Regions from separate parts of the Devosia sp. XGJD_8 genome, predicted to be linked through region 3. Evidence: predicted binding sites of a transcription regulator. Region 3 holds the regulator's gene; each other region holds the start of a gene.
The links. Region 3 encodes LexA, which represses DNA repair genes until DNA is damaged. Its sites were predicted from a motif close to TGTTCNNNNTGTGTTCNG; they were not measured.

Region 1 (6,586 bases), 1.1 Mb from region 3:
TGCGAAATGTATTCCGGGGTCAGATTGGCGCAGAAGAACTGAGCCAGTTCATCGGGGTCCGCCGTGGCATCGCAGATGGCTATCTCGACAGAATTGGGCAGTGCAGAAGGCATGGGTAATCACTCGCGACGGGAAGCGCCGATTTGTCGGGGACCCATCCCCGCTTGGCAAGCCTGAATCTCGCGGGTCGCCCCTGCCCCCGGTTGCACCGCCAGCCGTGCCCACCAGGCTGCGCTGATACCGCCGCCGCACGCCCACCCAGCCGAGGATAACGTCATAAATTTCCACCATCATGTTAAACCTACTTTACATCACGACAAAAATAGCAGATATCCCGTCATGTAGATTTTGCATACGGGGTTGGGTCATGGCCTTTCGGGAAAGAACGGCGTGGATCGCGGTGGTGACGACGCTGGTGGTGTGGAGTGTCTATTTTGCCTGGTTCTGGGTGGACGTGGCGGGCCAGCGGCTCGATGGCGGCGCGGTGTTGACGCGGTTCCTGATCACGATGGGTATTTCGCTGGTGGTGATGATCGGGCTCAATGTCGCGACCGGGGTGATGACCGCCAAGAATATCGAGACGCCGCCCGATGAACTGGAGCGGCTGATCGAGGCGCGGGCGGACCGGATCGGCTTCAAGCTGCTCGAAGTTCTGGTGCCTATCGGACTGATCGGCGGGCTGCTGGCCACCGACACGATCCGCGCGGCATTTCCTGCCGATCCGGCCGGCAGCGTGGCGCTGATCTTTGCCAATGGCATGTTGATGGCCTTCGTGCTGACCGAAGTGGTGCGTGAAAGCGTACATATCGCTTCGTTCCGGATGACCGCCTGAATGGCCCCTCCCCCGATCAGCAACACGATCCGCCGGCTGCGCTTTGATCATGGCGAAATGACCCAGCAGGAGCTGGCCGACCGGATCGGCATGACCCGCCAGACCATCGCGGCGATCGAGCAGAACAAATATTCGCCCTCGCTCGAAGCGGCGTTCCGCATCGCCGAAGTGTTCGGCGTCGAGATCGGCGACGTCTTCCAGTGGAAGAAAGCCGTCAGCGGCTGAACGTGCCCACAGATTTGACCGCAATCACGGCCCCCTCCTTGCGGGCCGCGGGCCGACGCGCGCCCGAAAACCGGAGCCTAAACACATGAAGACCGCCCTGCAGACGGAATATGGCGCGCCGAGCGTCGTCGTCATCGCCGACACAGCCAAGCCGGTGCCCAAAGACAATGAGGTGCTGGTGAGGGTTATGGCCACCACCGTCACCTCCGGGGATTCCCGCATGCGGGCCTTCCGCATCCCGGCCGCCTTCTGGCTGCCCGCCCGGCTGTTCATGGGCATAACCAGGCCGCGCAAGGCGGTGCTGGGCGCCGAATTTGCCGGCATCCTGGAGGCCGTTGGCCAGTCGGTCAGCCGCTTTGCCGTGGGCGACCGGGTATTTGGCCTGCATGTCTATGGCTGCCACGCCGAATACAAGGCGGTGCCCGAGGATGCCGCCATTGCGACGATGCCGCCGGGCCTGGACTTTGACGCGGCCGCAGCCATCCCATTCGGGGCGCTGACGGCCCAGTTCTTCCTGCGCCGGGCCAATATTGCGGCGGGGCAGCGTGTGCTGGTCAATGGCGCATCGGGGGCGGTCGGCGCATTCGGAGTGCAGCTGGCCAAGCACTATGGCGCGCATGTCACCGGCGTGTGCAGCAGTGGCAATGCCGCGCTGGTGCGCAGTCTCGGCGCGGATGCTGTCATCGACTATCAGAGCATGGACTTCTCGCGCTCGGAACAGAAGTTCGACGTCATCCTGGACACGGTCGGCAATGTCACGCTGGGCCGGTTCCGCCGGGCCACGACAGCGAACGGCATTCTTCTGGCCGTGGACGGCGGCGGCACGGCGTTTATCCGGGCGGCGTGGACGCGGTTGTTCGGCAGCCGCAAGGTGATCGCCGCCGTCTCTGCGGACCGGCAGGCGGAGCTGGAGACCATACGCGACCTGGTGGCGGCGGGGATTGTCCGGCCCACAATCGACAGCCGCCATGCGTTCGATGACATCGCCGAGGCGCATGCCCGGGTCGACAGCGGCCGCAAGCGCGGGGCAGTGGTCGTGGAGGTGGCGGCGGAACTGGCCATCGCCGCCGCCTGACACACAAAAACGGCGCCCCATGGGGCGCCGTTCTCGATTCAGTGGCCGTGGCTCATGCCGGGGGCCGCTTCGGGCTTGCGCACGAAGAAGGCGGCCACCACGGCGAAGAGCGAGATCACCGCGCCGATCAGGAAGGCGAGCTGGATGCCACCGGCCAGCGCGCTGACCGGCTCCACGCCTTCGGCCGTCAGGCCCGCCGTGCGGATGGTCATCAGGGCGACGAAGAGGGCAATGCCGGCGGCGCCGGCCACCTGCTGGATGGAGCCGAGGATGGCGCTGCCATGGGAATACATTTCCATGCGCACCGAACCCAGAGCCGCGGTGAACAGCGGCGTGAAGACCAGGGCCAGACCAATGCTGATGATGATGTGGCCGGTCAGGATGGCCCAGACCGAGGTGTTCTGATCCACCCGCGTCAGCGCCCACAGCACGACCGACACCAGAATGGTGCCGGGCACGAGGAGCTTGGTCGGGCCGATGCGGTCATAGAGCCGGCCAACCGAGGGGGCCAGCAGGCCCATCAGCAGGCCACCGGGCAGCAGCAGCAGGCCGGTCTGCAGCGTGTCCAGACCCAGGACGTTCTGGGTATAGATGGGCAGAAGGATGACCGTGCCGAACAGGGCCATCATGGCGATGGCCATGGTCAGCACCGAGACGGTGTAGTTGCGCGACAGGAAGGTGCGCAGGTCGAGCAGCGCCTTGTCCTGCCGTGAGAGCTGAATCTGTCGCCAGATGAAGACCGCCATGGCCACGAGGCCAACCACCAGGGGCAGCCAGATCGGGAAGGCCGCGCCGACATGCTCGCCTTCGCCCAGGCTCGACAGGCCATAGACGAGGCCGCCAAAGCCCACAGCCGACAGGATGACCGAGGCGATATCCAGCGGGGCATAGCGGGGCGTCGTGACGTTCTGCATCTTGCGGGCGCCGACAACCAGGGCCGCGATGGCGATGGGCAGCATGAGGATGAACATCCAGCGCCAGTCCAGATTGGCCAGGATGAAGCCGCCGATGGTGGGGCCGATGGCCGGGGCCACGGAGATGACGATGGAGATATTGCCCATGGTCTTGCCGCGCGATTCCGGCGGCACCAGGGTCATCACCGTGGTCATCAGCAGCGGCATCATGATGGCAGTGCCGACGGCCTGGATGACGCGGCCGAAGATCAGCAGTTCAATGCCCGGCGCGGCGGCGCAGATCAGCGTGCCGGCCGTGAAGATCGACATGGCCAGCATGAAGACGGGGCGCGTATTCATGCGCTGCAGCAGAAAGCCGGTGATCGGAATGACGATGGCCATGGTGAGCAGGAAGGCGGTGGTCAGCCACTGCGCAATATTGGGCTGCACCCCCAGGCTGTCCATCAGATTGGGGATGGCCACGCTCATCATCGTTTCATTGAGAAAGACGACGAAGGTCGATGCCAGCAGCAGGGCGATGACCAGCTTGTTGCGGGCAGCATCGGTCTGGTTCACCGGTGCCTCGGCCGGCATGGCGTCAAAAGTCGTTGCTTCGGTACTCATCAGATCCCTCGATGCTGAAAATTTGCTTGGTCACCAGGACGACGGGCGACGCCGGTGGATTTCGACGTCACCGTGAAGTGTTTTTGCGACAACCGGTGTCAGCAGGCATATAGTTAGGCGACGGCTTTAGTAACGCCGCCGCAGGCATGGGTCAATACTAAATTATGCGCTTAAGCGTTGATCGCGAGCGGCCCGCGAAAGGGTGCCGTTTCTAGGCCTGCCGCATTTCTGCGTCCAGTCACAGGAATGCAAATCTGGGCTGCGAAATCGTCTTTCGGCCCCTTCTCCCGCAGGGAAGTTGCACCCATATATGGTCCAGGCGAGTGGTGCAGTTCTTGTTTTGTTCTCGTGGAACTGTTACATCCTGGGACGCGTTCTGCGGTCACGATTCGACTGTTGGCGTCCGGCAGGAGATCTCTCATGGCGCTCTATCAGGCCCCCTCGTTCGAAGCCCTGGAAAAACTCAGCCGCAGCCGCGACGCCGATCTGGCGCGGCGCGAACTGCTCGATCCCGACCGCATCCGCGGGCGCGGGGCGCAATCCAATCGCAGCGGTCGCTTCGAAAAGCAGACCCGCGAGGGGTTTGACGACGGCTGGGACAATGTCGAGCCGCTATCGATCTTCGAGACCGTCGAACATGTCGAGCGCGCCAAGACCATCATCACGACCAATGACAGCCCGGATATCGGCTTCGAGCGCTCGATCAACGCCTATCGCGGCTGCGAACACGGCTGTTCCTACTGCTTTGCCCGGCCGACGCATGCCTTTCTCGGCCATTCGGCGGGGATCGAGTTCGAGCGCGACATCTATGTGAAGGTCAATGCGGTCGAGGCGCTGCGGGCGGAACTGGCAGCCAAGAGCTATCGGGTCAAGCCCATTGCCATGGGCACCAATACCGACCCCTACCAGCCGGCCGAGCGCAAGCACAAGCTGACGCGCGGCATTCTCGAAGTGATGCTGGAAACGCGCCATCCGGTGATGATCACCACCAAGTCATCGCTGATCATCCGCGACCTGGACCTCCTGACCGAGCTGGCCAAGCTGGGCCTCGTCAAGGTGGCACTGTCGATGACCTCGATGGACCATAAGCTGAGCCGCAAGATGGAGCCGCGCGCCTCCTCCCCTGCCCGGCGGCTGGAAGCCATAAGGCTCCTCAGCGAAGCGGGGGTGCCGGTGGCGGTGTTTGCCTCGCCGATGATTCCGGCGATCAACGACATGGAGCTGGAGCGCATTCTCGACGCCGCCAAGGCGCAGGGGGCGGTCAGCGCCTCGATGATCCTGCTGCGGCTGCCTGGGGAAGTGCGCGACGTGTTCCGCGAATGGCTGCTACGGCATTTCCCAGACCGCGTGCGGCATGTGCTGGCGCTGGTGCGCGATACGCGCGGCGGCAAGGATTATGACTCGCGCTGGGGCACGCGCATGACGGGCGAAGGTCCCTATGCCACGCTGCTGCGCCAGCGCTTCGACAAGGCGCGCGAACGCTATGGCCTCGACGCCAAGCTGCCCGGCCTGCGCAATGACCTCTTCATTGCGCCCCGGCTGGAAGAGCGGCAGATGAGCCTGTTCTAGCGTCAGAAGCGATCAGGCCTGTGCCACTCTGCTGGAGATGAAGGTCCGTACCGCAGGATCGTCGTAGCTGTCGGCGGACAGGACCGCGCCGGCGGCGATCATGTCTTCGTGGAGCAGGCTGGTGCGGATGCCGATGGTGGCCAGCCCGGCTGCCGTGGCCGAGGCAATGCCGGTGCGCGAATCCTCGAAGGCGACCGAGGCCTCGGCGATGGCGCCGAGCAGGCGCAGGCCTTCGAGATAGGGCAAGGGATGGGGCTTGCCATGGGCCAGTTCCTCGCCGATCACCAGGGCGCGGAAGCGGTGGCGAATGCCCAGCCCGTCGAGGATCAGGTCGGCATTGGCGCGCGGCGCATTGGTCACCGCCGCCATGGGCAGGCCGGCGGCATCGGCCATGTCCATCAGCGCGAAGAGGCCTGGAACCGCATGGATGGCCGAGCGCGCGAGATCGCGAAAAGTCTCCTCCTTGCCGCGCAGCACCTCCATGCCGTCCGCTGGCGACAGATGCGGCACGAAGCGGCGGGCGATGGCCTCATTGGCGAGGCCCTGCAATTCCAGGGCGAAGCGCGGCTTGTCGAAGTGGTGGCCATAGGGCGCGAAGGTGCGGTTGAAGGCCTCGAGATGCAGCGGATCGGTATCGGCCAGCGTGCCGTCGATATCGAACAGCAGCGCGGCGCCTGGCTTGAGGATCATGAAGAGTTCCGGGGACGAGAGGGAGCAGCGCGGAACCGATAGCAAAAGCCACGCCGCGTCAATCGCTGCTAATACTGGGCGAGCTTGCGCGCATGGCTGGCCATGAAATCGAGCGAGGCCAGCACGCCGCGCAGCGACAGCCGCACCTCTTTGGTGTCCCCGCCGTTGAGGGGCACTGTCACCACAACCGCATTGCGCTCGCCCATCTGCTCGATCAGCGCCGCCTTGCGGGCGGGGTCGGCGACATAGAACTGATTGACCGTGTTGTAGCGGGTTTCGAGATCGGTGGCGAAGCTGAGGCGCTCGGGCGGTTCTTTGCCGAAGGCCAGCAGCAGCGGGCGGCTGGTATCGGTCTCGACATCGTCGGCGGCAACGGTAAAGGCCAGATCGAGATCGCCGGTGAGGCGATTGCGCAGGATGGTGAGTTTGTAGGCGGGCAGGCCGGCGCTGTTGAGCTCCTGGCTGCCAGTGCTGGCAAAGCAGGAAAAGCCGTAGTAATCGGTCGCGTCCTCGTCGATGGCGTCGGGACAGGCGGCCAGCCAGTCGCGATTATACTCGCGCCACTCGCCGAAGGGATGGTGAAAAGGCGCGGCGGCGGCCGGCATGGCCGACAGAGCTGCTATCGCCAGGATGGCGCCGTATCGGAAGGTCATCTCGTCTGGGCTCTCGCTGGTTGCC
Region 2 (6,586 bases), 690 kb from region 3:
TCGATGGTCGACAAGGGCATGCTCGACATGGAAGACGTGGTGGAAGTGTGGAAGTCCCCGCTGATCCCCAACGGCCCCATCGTCCTGCGCTCAAGCCTCGATCAGGCCACCAAGGACAAGATCGAAGCCTTCCTCAAGGCCCTGCCGGAAACCAATTACGACTGCTTCCGCGCCGCCCAGGCCGGTGATTACAACGGCTATGTCGAGGTCGACCCGACCTTCTACCAGCCCGTGATCGACGCCCGCAAAGCGACCATCGGCGGCTAAGCCAATCTGTCGGCCGGACTCCATTCGGGGTCCGGCCGATGCTTTATCGGGAGACTAGCATGGCGGACATGACGAGCGGCGGGTCGGGCCTCAGCGCCGCGACCGGGACCATCCACCGGCACTATCGCCAATTGCTGATGACGCGGCGGCTCTACTCGCTGCTGGCCGTGGCCGGCCTCGCTGTGGTGCTGGTCTTCGCGCTGCTCTTCGCCAACAATGCCAGCTCGGGCAAGTTCCTCGACCGGCTGCCCTATCTCTTTGATTTCATCAAGAATTTCGTGCCCGACGATCCGTTCGAGATCGTCCGCGCCATGTTCGACTTGCCCTCGCCCTATGCTGATGGCTCGTTCAAATACGACTATGAAGTGGGCCGCCACTATCTGTTCGGCACGGGCTTCTACATCCCCGAATATTTCTACGAAATGCTGGTGACGCTGAACATCGCCTTCGCCTCGACGCTGATCGGCGGGCTGTTCGCCTTCCTCTTCTGCTTTGTCGCCGCCTCCAATCTCGGCGTCGCCGCACCGCTGCGCTGGATCATGCGCCGCCTGCTCGAGCTGATGCGTGCCTTCCCCGAAATCGTCCTGGCCGGCATGCTGGCCGCCGTGCTCTCGCTCGGCCCGATCGCTGCCATCTTCGCCGTCTCGGTCCATACCGTTGGCGCGCTGGGCAAGATGTTTTTCGAAGTGGTCGAAAACGCCGACATGAAGCCCGATGACGGGTTGCGCGCCGTGGGCGCCAACTGGTTCGAGCGCGTACGCTTCGCCATCGTGCCCCAGGTCATGCCCAACTTCGTCTCCTATTTCCTGCTGCGCACCGAGATCAATGTGCGCGCCTCCACCATTATCGGCGCCGTCGGTGGCGGCGGCATTGGCGAAGTGTTCCGCCAGTCCATCGGCCGCGACCACGCGGCCAAGACCTACGCCATCGTCATCCTGCTGTTCCTGACCATTGTCGCTATCGACCAGCTGTCCGGCTGGCTGCGCCGGCGCCTCGTCGGCAACGCCGCCTTCCAGTTCGGCGCCTAGGAGCTCGTCATGTCCGCCATCGCCCTGACCGCCGCCGACCGTACCCGCCTGCGCAAGATGCATCCCGATCTGTTCGCCCCCGGCCTCTTCAAGCGCTGGGGCGGGTTGATGCTGCTGGCCGGCGCGCTGGCCTACCTGGTCTATTGCTGGAGCTTCTTCGAGGTCGGCCCCAAGCTGGCCGAGGGCAAGTGGGAGCGCGCCAGCGTCTACATGGCCGATTGGATCAGCTGGGAAGCCCAGCCGCGCTACCGTTGCCAGCCTGACGGCACGCTGCAGATCGAGCATCAGCGTTTCTCCCCGCTGGGCGAGAATCCGGATCCCGACTGGATGACCGCACTGCCCGACGGCCGTGAGGAAGTGACCTTCGGCGATCAATCCAACCGCATCGAGATTGCCACCACCGGGGTGGTCGCCGTCCTCGGCGGCGTGCCCTATGACATCGCCTTCGCCGATGAAGCGGCCATCCTGCCTGCCGATGCCCCCGCGGCGATGAGCGAGAAGAACGGCCGGGTCACCGTCGACTACGGCTTTGCCGGCAGCGCCGAAATCCGCGCCACCCAGGTCTTGGTGCGCCGGCGCTTCTTGGGTTGGGAGAATTTCTGGTTCGACACCACCTCTCCCTTCTGGGGCATGGGCCTGCCTGAACTCTGGACCAGCGTCGCTGCCGGCCCGCAGATCAGTCCCGATCAGTCCAACCTGTCCCTGGCCTGGAACGAATTCCTGACCAATTCGGAATGGCAGCACGGCGACGTGCTCAACAAGCTGCTGCAGACCATCGTCATGGCCTTTGTCGGCACGCTCTTCGCCGCCACGCTGGCTTTCCCGCTGGCCTTCATCGCGGCCCGCAACGTCACCAGTTCCCGGCCGGCCAACTGGCTCACGAAGCGCTTCTTCGACTTCACCCGCTCGGTCGACATGCTGATCTGGGCGCTGGTCTTCACCCGTGGCTTCGGCCCGGGCCCGCTGGCCGGTATTGCCGCAATCTTCGTCACCGACACCGGCACCTTCGGCAAGCTCTATTCCGAGGCCATTGAGAATATCGATGACAAGCAGCGCGAAGGCGTGCGCTCGGTGGGCGCCTCGGCAGCCGACGTCAACCGCTTTGGCGTCGTGCCGCAGATTGCCCCGGTCGTCATCAGCCAGACGCTCTACTTCTGGGAAGCCAATATCCGCGGCGCCACCATTATCGGCGCGGTTGGCGCCGGCGGCATCGGCCTCAAGCTGCTCGAAGCCATGCGCACCAATCAGGATTGGGAAAACGTCGCCTATATAGTGCTGCTGATCCTGATCGTCGTCTTCATCTTCGACAACCTCAGCGCCGCCCTCCGCTCCCGCCTCATCGGCCCGACAGGGCACTAAGGGGCCTTGGGGACCACTGAGTTCACAGTCGACACCCTCCCCCTTGTGGGGAGGGATCAAGGGTGGGGGCGTTTGGCCCAAAAATCGGGGTATCGCACACCCCAGAGGGCATGCTTGCCGCCAGAGGCCAAGTGAAATTGCCCCGATACTCACCGCCAGCCTGACGCCAAACTCCTCAAAGCCGCTTCTCTGCCAGCTCCCGAAACGCGTCCGGCACCGTGCGCGGCGCTTCCAGCACCACCGAGCCATAGCCGATCGCGTCCCAGCCGAAGCGGTCGCGCACCTTGTCCATGGCCCCGTCCGCCTGTCGTCGCGCCACGCCGATGCGCGTACCGGGGCGGCGGGCGTCCTGCGCTCCGCCCAGCGAGAATTCCAGCTGCATCAAACTGTCCGGCACCAGATGCGAGACCGAAATCGCCAGCAGCGAGATATCGCGCTCCTGGGGAAATTCCCTGTGCACGCCAGCCACCAGTTCCTCGGCGATCTCGGCAATCGTGGTTGTCGCCGAAACCGGCGCGCCCAGCGTCATGGCGCGGGTGACGGCCCGCATATCGGCAAAGCGCACCCGCGTCGTCACCGTGCGGCCGGCCCACGCCTTGTCGCGCAGCCGCGAGCCGATGCGGTCAGCCAGGAGGCGCAGGGTAGGGCGGAACACGCTCTCGCGAAACGGCTTGCGGCCGAGCGCCGATTGCGCCCCCGCCGAGCGGGACCGATGGTCGGTGACGATGGCGCGCGGATCGCGGTTCCAGGCCAGAGCAAACAGCTTCTCGCCCGCCGCGTGCCCCACCAGGCGCTCCAGCGAGCGTCCCGGCGTCGCCGCCAACTGGCCGATGGTCACGATGCCCGATTCAGCCAGTTTCGCCTTGGTGACGGGCCCCACGCCCCACATCAGCTCCACCGGCAGGTCATGCAGGAATTCCAGTTCATCCGCCGGCTCGATCACCATCATGCCGTCCGGCTTGGCGACCTGCGAGCCAATCTTCGCCAGGTGCTTGGTGCGCGCCACTCCCACCGAGATCGGCAGTCCCAGCTCGTCTCGCACCCGCCGCCGGATCGTCTCGGCCACCACCGCGGGCGGCCCAAACAGATGGGCTGTGCCCGCCACGTCGGCAAAGGCCTCGTCGATCGAAATGCGCTCCACCAGCGGCGTATAGTCGCCCAGAATGGCAATGGCGGCATCGCCGAGCCGCTGATAGTCCCGAAAATGCCCGCCAACGAAGATCAGCTGCGGGCAAAGCTCGCGCGCCTTGCGCCCCGCCATGCCGCCATAGACGCCAAATGCCTTGGCTTCATACGACGCGGCCAGCACCACGCCCCCGCCCACCGCAATCGGCTTGCCGCGCAGCGAGGGGTCGAGCAATTGCTCTACCGACGCATAAAACGCATCCAGGTCAGCATGCAGGATCGTCGCGCCATCCACCTGAAACCCCTGTAGCTCTGACTAGAACATAAAGGGAACAAACGACGCGACGAGTCAAGCACAGCTTTCTTACCTCTCCCTTGGGGGAGAGGTTGGCGCGCAGCGCCGGGTGAGGGGGCCTTTACTGGGTGCGGCGTTGGGGAAGGCCCCCTCACCCGACCCAAGAGGGTCGACCTCTCCCCCAAAGGGAGAGGTAAAGGCCTACGGCATCAGCTGCCCGCCATTGACCTCGATCACCTGCCCGATGATGTAGCCCGACAGGCTAGGCGCTGCGAGGAACAGGTAGGCGCCCACGCATTCCTCCGCCGTGGCGGCGCGCCCCATCGGAATCGTCGCCACATTGGCCTTCATCTGCGCCTCGGTAGAGTAGCGTTCATGGAAGGGCGTATCGATCACGCCGGGCGCCACCGCATTGACGCGAATGCCGAAGCCAACCAGTTCCTTCGCCATGCCGCGCGTGATGTTGGATACCAGCGCCTTTGACGAGCCATAGAGCCCCGCACCATTGCTCGCTCCGTTGCGGGCAGCGATGGACGACGTGTTGATGATGAAGCCACCCTGGCGTTTGAGATGGGGGATCGCGGCGCGGCTGGCGGCGATCACCGAGCGGCCGTTGAGGTCCATCACCTTGTCGTAATAGTCGTCATCCATGTCGGCATAGGCCATGCGGCCCACCATGCCGCCGGCATTGTTGATCAGCCCGTCGAGCCGGCCGAAAGCGGCTGCCGTTTCCTCGACCGCGCGGGCAATCTCGGCCGATTTGCTGGCATCGGCGCGAATGAGCACGGCCTTGCCGCCGTCGTCGGTGATGGCCTTGGCCACCGCTTCGGCCGCCTCCTTGCTGGAATTGTAGTGCACGCCGACCGACGCACCCTGGGCGCCGAAGGCCTTGGCGAGGGCTGCGCCGATGCCCGTCGAGGCGCCGGTGATGAGCACGGCCTTGCCGGCGAGATCGGGAATGGTCAACTGGGTCATGGCAGGACTCGAAGTTTGGGCGGGGGAGGGCCAGTGATAAGAGCCAGTTAGCGCTAATACAAGGCGGACGCCCAAACCGCGCGCCCCTCCGATGTGGTGAAGGAGTCTCGATTTCGGCGCATCTTCGCTATATCTGCAGTCGTGACGCGCCGCTCCCCCGACTCGGCGCCTGGAGATCAGCCTGCCGATGACGCCGGACTTTGACCTGCAGGGCCACAATACCCTTGGCCTGCCAGCGCGTGCCCGCTTCGGCGCCACCATCAGCCAGGCTAACGAGCTGGCGCCACTCCTCTCCGAGGCTGCGGCGCTTGGCCTCCCGTTTCGGGTCCTGGGCGGCGGCAGCAATGTCGTGCTGCGTCCACGCTTCGATGGTGTCATCGGCCTCATGGCCATTGCAGGTCGAGAGCTCCTCGGCCAGCACGGCGAGCACATGCTGGTGCGCGTTGGCGCCGGCGAGAATTGGCATCAGCTCGTCGAGTGGACGATAGAGCATAATCTTCCGGGTCTCGAAAACCTCGCCGGCATTCCCGGCACGTTGGGCGCCGCCCCGATCCAGAATATCGGCGCCTATGGCTGCGAACTGGTCGAGCGCTTCCACGCCCTTGTCGCCCTCGACACCGACGACAACACGCTCAAGACCTTCACCCGCGACGACTGCGATTTCTCCTACCGCCAGAGCGTGTTCAAGCGCACGCCGGGCCGTTTCATCGTGGTTTCGGTAACCTTGGCGCTACCCAAGGCCTGGCGCCCCAATCTCGGCTATCCCGGCCTCAACACGCTCGCGGCCGACGCGGACGCGAAGACCATCATGCAGACCGTGGTCGCCGTGCGTAACCGCAAGCTTCCCGATTGGCGCCAGCTCGGCAATGCCGGCTCCTTCTTCCACAATCCCATTGTCGACGCTTCCGTAGCCGACCGGCTCGCCGCCGAGCATCCGGAGGCGCCGCGCTATCCCGGGGCCGATGGCCGGGTCAAGCTCTCCGCTGCCTGGCTGATCGAGCGCTGCGGCTTCAAGGGCCACCGCCACGGCGCCGCTGGCGTCTCCGACCAGCATGCCCTCGTCGTCGTCAATCATGGCGGCGCCACCCAGCAGCAGATCAGCGACCTGGCCGGCGAGATCGTCTCGGCCGTGGAGGCCCGCTTCGGCGTCCACCTGGTCCAGGAGCCCGAGCTGCTCTGAACCCATGGGGCAGGGCGGCTTGACTTTGCCCCGCCCGCGCTTACCTTGCTGGCATGGACATTTCGCTGAACACCCTCGCGCCATTGATGCGCCGGTACATTCCGCTCGAAAGCTAGCCGCCCTAAACCTGTGCGCCACTGCGCCCGGCAGGTTTAGGGGTCCTATTTCATTCACATTCGGTCGGCCAGCCGCCAGGCTTCGGGGTTCTCCCGTCCATCCGCGTCATGGCCGTCCAGTTTACGCCCGAGGGAGTTTTTCCATGCGTACGCCTACCCTGAGACCCCAGATTGTCGTTGCCGCGCCAGAGCACCGCCAACTCCTGGCCCTTGCTGCTGGCAGCTCCAACGACGCTGCCGA
Region 3 (6,586 bases):
CGCCGCGCTGCTGGTGGCCGACAAGGTGGCAACCATTGAAGACGGTATTGCCATGGCCGCCCAGACGGTCGACAGCGGCAAGGCCAGAGAAACCCTCGCCCGCCTCGTGGCGGTATCGAACGGACGAGATTGATGAGCGACATTCTCCAGCAGATCGAAGCCTATAAGCGCGAAGAAATCGCCGCGGCCAAATCCATGCGGCCCTGGGCCGAGGTGGTGGCCCAGGCGCATGACCAGCCCCCGACTCGCGGCTTCCTCAACGCCATCAAGGCCAAGCGCAAACAGGGCAAATACGCCCTGATTGCCGAGGTAAAGAAGGCCAGCCCATCCAAGGGTCTGATCCGGCCCGACTTCGACCCCGCGGCGATCGCCCGCGCCTATGAGCAGGCCGGCGCCGCCTGCCTCTCCGTCCTCACCGACCGGCCGAGCTTTCAAGGCTCGCCGAGCTACCTGATCGAGGCCCGCGCCGCGACCCAGCTTCCCGTGCTCCGCAAGGATTTCCTGTTCGAAACCTACCAGGTGGCCGAAGCCCGCGCCTGGGGCGCCGACTGCATCCTGATCATTCTCGCCGCCGTGGGCGACGACGTCGCGCGTTACCTGCTCGACGCCGCCGAGGAATGGCGCATGGACGCTCTGGTGGAGGTGCATGACCAGCTCGAGCTCGACCGGGCACTGGCCCTCGGCGCCGAATTCATCGGCATCAACAACCGCAACCTACGCACCTTCGAGACCACGCTCGAAACCTCGGTTAATCTGGCCGTCGGCGTACCGAAGAACACCCTGTTGGTGAGCGAAAGCGGCATCATGACCCACGAGCACATCACCATGCTCGACCAGCGCGCCGGTATTGGCACCTTCCTCGTCGGCGAAAGCCTGATGCGTCAGGACGATGTTGCCGCGGCAACCCGCGCCCTGCTGATGGGCGCCCCACAGGCCGTGCGGTGATGGCGCAGGGCCTCACTCACCTCAACGAGCGGGGCGAAGCCCATATCGTCGATATCGGCGACAAGGCGATCACCCGGCGCCGCGCCTTGGCGCAGGCCAGGATTGTCGCCGAGACCGGCACGATTGTCGCCATCATGGATGGTGGCCTCAAGAAGGGCGATGCCCTGGCAGTTGCTCGCATTGCCGGTATCATGGCCGCCAAGAAGACGTCCGACCTCATCCCGCTTTGCCACCCCATTCCACTGACCAAGGTCAGCGTCGACATCGAAGCTGATGGCCCCGATGCCATCCTTATCCGTGCCACGGCCGAAACCACCGGGCAGACCGGTGTCGAGATGGAAGCCCTGGTCGCCGCCTCGACCGCGGCACTGACGCTCTACGACATGGCCAAGGCCATCGACCGGGCCATGACCATCACCGATATCTGCCTGGTCGAAAAATCCGGCGGAAAGTCCGGAGACTTTTCCCGGTCATGAGCCTGCTCCCCGTGGATGACGCGATTGCCGCGATCCTCCGGCGCGTGCCGGCGCCCATCGCCGAGACCGTGCCGCTGTCCGAGGCTGCCGGGCGCGTGCTGCTTGAACCCGTATTTGCCACCCACGATCAGCCTCCATTCAATTCCAGCGCCATGGACGGCTACGCCATCCGCGCTGCCGATGTCGTCGCTGGCCACGGGCTGACCGTGGTCGGCACGTCACAGGCGGGCGCCGGCTACCTCGGCACGCTTGGGCCGGGCGAGGCTGTCCGCATCTTCACTGGTGCACCGGTACCCGAAGGCGCCGACACGGTCATCATGCAGGAAGAGGCCAAGCGCGACGGAGACTCGGTTTCCTTCACTGTTCCGGCACGACAGGGCCACAGCGTGCGGCCTTTGGGTAACGACTTCGCTACCGGTCAACAGCTCGTCGACGCCGGCATTCGCCTGGCACCAATGCAGCTGGCGGTTGCCGCCGCTGCCAACGCGGCCACGCTCAAGGTCGCCAAACGGCCCCGCATCGCCCTGCTCGCCACGGGCGACGAACTCGTGCTGCCCGGCACGCCACTTGGCCCCGACCAGATTGTGGCATCAAACAGTTTTGGGCTGCGGCCCATGCTGACGCCCTACGCCGAAACGGTCACCGATCACGGCATTGCCCGCGACGATGCGGCTCAGCTTCGCAACGCACTCCAAGACATTTTCGCCACTGGGCCGGATATAGTCATCACCACAGGTGGCGCAAGCGTCGGCGACCACGACATCGTGCAGGACATCCTCCTGGAATTGGGTGTCACGCTGGATTTCTGGAAGATCAACATGCGGCCCGGCAAGCCCCTCATGTTCGGAACACGCGGCAGCACCCTGATCTTCGGCCTCCCCGGCAATCCGGTTTCCGCCATGGTCACCGCCATGGTGTTCATTCGCCCCGCATTGCGCGCGTGGCTTGGCTATCCAGAACCATCCCCCTGGCACCTGCCGCTGGCCGGCCCAACGCCCCCCAATACCGCCCGCCGCCACTTCATGCGCGCGCAATTGCTGCACACGCTCACTGGACCTGAGCTGCTGCCGATCTCCCAGACGGACAGCGGCCACACCTCTTCGCTGGCGCGGGCCGATATGCTCATCGTCCAACCAGAGTTCGATCCCGGCCAATTGCCCGGCACCATTGTCGAAGCCATCCCGCTGGATGCTTTCTGACTGTCGCGATCGCAACGACGACTGATCTTTTGCAAAGCATATTGCGGAACATAACTGGAACACCTATAGTCGTTCTGCCTATGTTCTGATTCACTCCCCGAGGGGCCCATGCTGACGCGCAAACAACACGAGCTGCTTATGTTCATCCATGAGCGGATGAAGGAAAGCGGCATTCCGCCATCCTTCGACGAGATGAAGGATGCGCTCGACCTGGCGTCCAAATCGGGCATCCACCGGCTGATCACCGCCCTTGAGGAGCGCGGTTTCATCCGTCGCCTGCCCAACCGGGCCCGGGCCCTCGAAGTGGTCAAGCTCCCGGATTCGATGAACCCGTCACTCGGCGGCCGCAAGGCCCGCTTTGAGCCATCGGTCATCGAAGGCAGTCTGGGCAAGGTCAGCTCCCCGCCCTCGCGCATGTCGGCGGCCGAAGACTATGCCCGACCGATTTCCATCCCGGTCATGGGCCGTATTGCGGCCGGCACGCCCATTGAGGCCATCCAGACCCACTCGCACACCATCATGGTTCCGCCGGAAATGCTGGGCGCCGGTGAGCACTTCGCGCTTGAAGTCCGCGGTGACTCGATGATCGATGCTGGCATTTTCGACGGGGATACTGTGCTCATCAAGAAGCAGGATCAGGCCTCGACGGGCGAAATCATCGTCGCCTTGGTGGACGATGAGGAAGCAACGCTCAAGCGCCTGCGCCGCAAGGGCAATACCGTGGCGCTGGAGGCGGCCAACCCCGCTTACGAAACCCGCATCTTCCCGCCTGACCGCGTCAAGGTGCAGGGCCGCCTTGTCGGTCTTCTCCGCAAGTATTAGGGCGCTATAGCCCTCAGCAGCGTGACGCGAGGCGTGGGCCAGCACAGGCGCGTCACCCTGCCACCCCCTCATTTTGGCAGATCGTACCGGGGCATCGAACCGCCTCTGGCGGCCGATGAGGCCGGCCGTGGTACTTACGCGCGAAGCCACTCCCTTGGTTTTCTTGGGATTTTTCTAGCGACTTAAGCGGAATTTAACGGCCGACAGTGCCGGGACCTTGCAGATGGCGCTGTTCCGTGCCACATAGGTAGCATACGTTTTCAGCCTAAGTCGGCTGCCTAATGCCGGTTCGCCGGACCGTGGCTTCCTTCTCTACCATGCGAACGTTATGTCCCTTTGGCATGTTGCCATTGGATAACCGCTCGTTCGCTGATGCTACGAGCAAAAGGAAACTATCATGTCCGTAATCACCGGCACCGTAAAGTTCTTCAACACCACTAAGGGCTTCGGCTTCATTTCGCCTGAAAATGGCGGCAAGGACGCCTTCGTCCATATTTCTGCTGTTCAGCGTTCGGGCCTGCAGGGCCTCTACGAGAACGACAAGGTCACCTATGAGCTCGAGACCGGCCGTGACGGCAAGGAATCGGCGACCAACCTGACCCTGCTCTAGTCTGCGCTAGATCATAGCGAGCGCGCTTCGGCGCCGCTCGGCGAGGCCACCGCGATTTGTCGCGGTGGCCTTTTCTTTGTCTGGTCGCCAGCAGCAAACAAAATGGGGGACCGCATGCATGCGGTCCCCCTTGTCTTACAAAATCCGCGATCAGTGGTTGTCGCGCGGGATGCCGTTGTTCTGCGCGATGCGCTGGTACTTTTCGGCTGGCTTGAGAATGGCACCATCGCCGAGCTGGCCAACCAGACCGCGCTGGATTTCCTGCCAGGGCGTCTGGTGCTTGGGGAACTTGTAGCCGCCGGAAGCCTCGAGATCGGCTCGGCGCTTGGCGATCTCGGCGTCCGAGATCAGGATATTGGCCTGCCCCTGGTTGAGATCGATCCGCACCCGGTCGCCTGTCTGCAGGATGGCGAGATTGCCACCCGCCGCCGCCTCTGGCGAAGCATTGAGGATCGAGGGCGAGCCCGAAGTACCCGACTGGCGGCCATCGCCGATACAGGCCAGCGCATGCACGCCCTTCTTGATCAGATAGCTGGGCGGCCGCATGTTGACCACTTCCGCCGCGCCTGGATAACCGATCGGCCCGGCGCCGCGCATAAACAGCAGCGTATTCTCGTCGATATCGAGCGCGGGATCGTCGATGCGGTGGTGGTAATCCTCCGGTCCATCGAACACCACCGCCTTGCCCTCGAACATGCCCGGATGCTCGGGGTTGTTGAGGTAGCGATCGCGGAACTCCGACGAGATCACGCTGGTCTTCATGATGGCATTGTCAAAGAGGTTGCCACGCAGCACGAGGAAGCCCGCCTCGGTCTTGAGCGGATTGTCGAAGCGGCGGATGACCTTGTCGTCCTGGATCGTCGTGTTGCGGCAATTCTCGCCAATGGTCTTGCCATTGACGGTCGGCGCGTTCTCGCGGATCAGGCCCTGGGTCATCAACTCGTTGACCACCGCCGGCACGCCACCAGCGTGATAATAGTCCTCGCCCAGATATTCGCCCGCCGGCTGTAGGTTCACCAGCAGCGGCACCTTGTGGCCATAGGTCTGGAAATCCTGCAGTTCGAGTTCCACGCCGATATGCTTGGCAATGGCCTGGATGTGGATCGGCGCATTGGTCGATCCGCCGATGGCCGAATTGACCACGATGGTGTTGATGAAATTGTCCTTGGTCAGGATATCGGACGGCTTGAGGTCCTCATGCACCATGTCCACGATGCGCTTGCCCGTGCGATAGGCCATTTCCTGGCGGTCACGGTAGGGTGCGGGAATGGCAGCCGAACCCGGCAGCTGCATGCCCAGCGACTCCGCCAGCGAGTTCATCGTCGTGGCCGTACCCATGGTGTTGCAATAGCCGGTTGAGGGCGCGGACGATGCCACCAGTTCAATGAACTGGGCATAGTCGATCTCGCCGGCCGCCATCATCTGGCGGGCCTTCCAGACGATGGTGCCCGACCCGGTGCGCTCGCCCTTGTGCCAGCCATTGAGCATGGGACCGACCGATAGCGCGATAGCCGGAATATTGACGGTCGCCGCCCCCATGAGCATTGCCGGGGTGGTTTTGTCGCAACCGATGGTCAGCACCACGCCATCCAGCGGATAGCCGTAGAGCACTTCCACGAGTCCGAGATAGGCCAGGTTACGATCCAGACCCGCCGTCGGGCGCTTGCCAGTTTCCTGGATCGGATGCACCGGAAACTCGATGGCAATGCCGCCGGCTTCGCGAATGCCTTCGCGAACGCGCTCGGCGAGCACGATGTGATGGCGGTTGCAGGGGCTGAGATCGGACCCGGTCTGCGCAATGCCGATGATCGGCTTGTCAGACTGCAGCTCTTCGCGCGACACGCCAAAATTCATGTAGCGCTCGAGATAGAGTGCCGTCATGTCCGGGTTGTCCGGATTGTCGAACCAGGCGCGCGAGCGCAACTTCTTGGGCGCCGAGCCGCCGTTTCCTGCCGTCATCTCATCTTCCTCTTGGATCCGCTCGCGTGTGGACGCGTCAGCGTTTGGAGTGGTTCTAGCATGGCTTTTGCCAGAGTGAACGCGATTCCGCACAAAAAATCATACAAATGAGATTGACGACAAAACGCCGTTGAAATTTTTTCCCATCGCTCTGAAAATCTTACCAAACGAGGGGACCGGCTGCACCGCTTGGAGGTGATGTTCTGCGCCGTGGGAAGCCGAGAATCGGACTGGCTGAAACAACTCTCAGCCATTAGGGTCGCGCCGCGACGGGGCTGCCGCGGTGAGGTAAATTCGTGACTGAGATCATTGACTGGGTTGCTGTGGACTGGGGGACCTCCAACCTCCGCGCCTGGGGGATCGCCGCCGACGGCTCGGTAGCGTTCGAGAAGACCTCGCCCAAAGGGATGGGCAAGCTCACCCGCGAGGAGTTCCCCGCCGCCCTGTCCGAGCTGCTCGAAGGTATCCCCCCTGCCCGCAACAGCCAGCTTGACGTGCTCATCTGCGGCATGGCCGGCGCCCGCCAGGGCTGGATGGAGGCGCCGTACCTCGAAGCCCCCGCCGATCTGCGCGGC

Region 1: a site for LexA is predicted at 3,980-3,997, ahead of ACLI1C_RS05590 (PA0069 family radical SAM protein). Genes of this name have one in related genera too.
Region 2: a site for LexA is predicted at 4,097-4,114, ahead of dinB (DNA polymerase IV). Genes of this name have one in related genera too.

The regions. Positions count from the first base shown of each region.
Region 1 is NZ_JBKJHF010000001.1:1,194,938-1,201,523, reverse strand. Features, by position in the region: gene ACLI1C_RS05615 (GNAT family N-acetyltransferase) at 1-113, opposite strand, end outside; gene ACLI1C_RS05610 (hypothetical protein) at 368-832, shown strand; gene ACLI1C_RS05605 (helix-turn-helix transcriptional regulator) at 833-1,057, shown strand; gene ACLI1C_RS05600 (NAD(P)-dependent alcohol dehydrogenase) at 1,143-2,132, shown strand; gene ACLI1C_RS05595 (MDR family MFS transporter) at 2,171-3,649, opposite strand; gene ACLI1C_RS05590 (PA0069 family radical SAM protein) at 4,070-5,218, shown strand; gene ACLI1C_RS05585 (HAD family hydrolase) at 5,231-5,908, opposite strand; gene ACLI1C_RS05580 (hypothetical protein) at 5,977-6,561, opposite strand.
Region 2 is NZ_JBKJHF010000001.1:1,633,925-1,640,510, forward strand. Features, by position in the region: gene phnD (phosphonate ABC transporter substrate-binding protein) at 1-267, shown strand, start outside; gene phnE (phosphonate ABC transporter, permease protein PhnE) at 336-1,295, shown strand; gene phnE (phosphonate ABC transporter, permease protein PhnE) at 1,305-2,654, shown strand; gene dinB (DNA polymerase IV) at 2,830-4,074, opposite strand; gene ACLI1C_RS07660 (SDR family NAD(P)-dependent oxidoreductase) at 4,276-5,049, opposite strand; gene murB (UDP-N-acetylmuramate dehydrogenase) at 5,237-6,229, shown strand; gene rnk (nucleoside diphosphate kinase regulator) at 6,489-6,586, shown strand, end outside.
Region 3 is NZ_JBKJHF010000001.1:2,322,281-2,328,866, forward strand. Features, by position in the region: gene trpD (anthranilate phosphoribosyltransferase) at 1-133, shown strand, start outside; gene trpC (indole-3-glycerol phosphate synthase TrpC) at 130-945, shown strand; gene moaC (cyclic pyranopterin monophosphate synthase MoaC) at 945-1,421, shown strand; gene glp (gephyrin-like molybdotransferase Glp) at 1,418-2,620, shown strand; gene lexA (transcriptional repressor LexA) at 2,729-3,442, shown strand; gene ACLI1C_RS10960 (cold-shock protein) at 3,840-4,052, shown strand; gene ACLI1C_RS10965 (IlvD/Edd family dehydratase) at 4,203-6,011, opposite strand; gene ACLI1C_RS10970 (2-dehydro-3-deoxygalactonokinase) at 6,308-6,586, shown strand, end outside.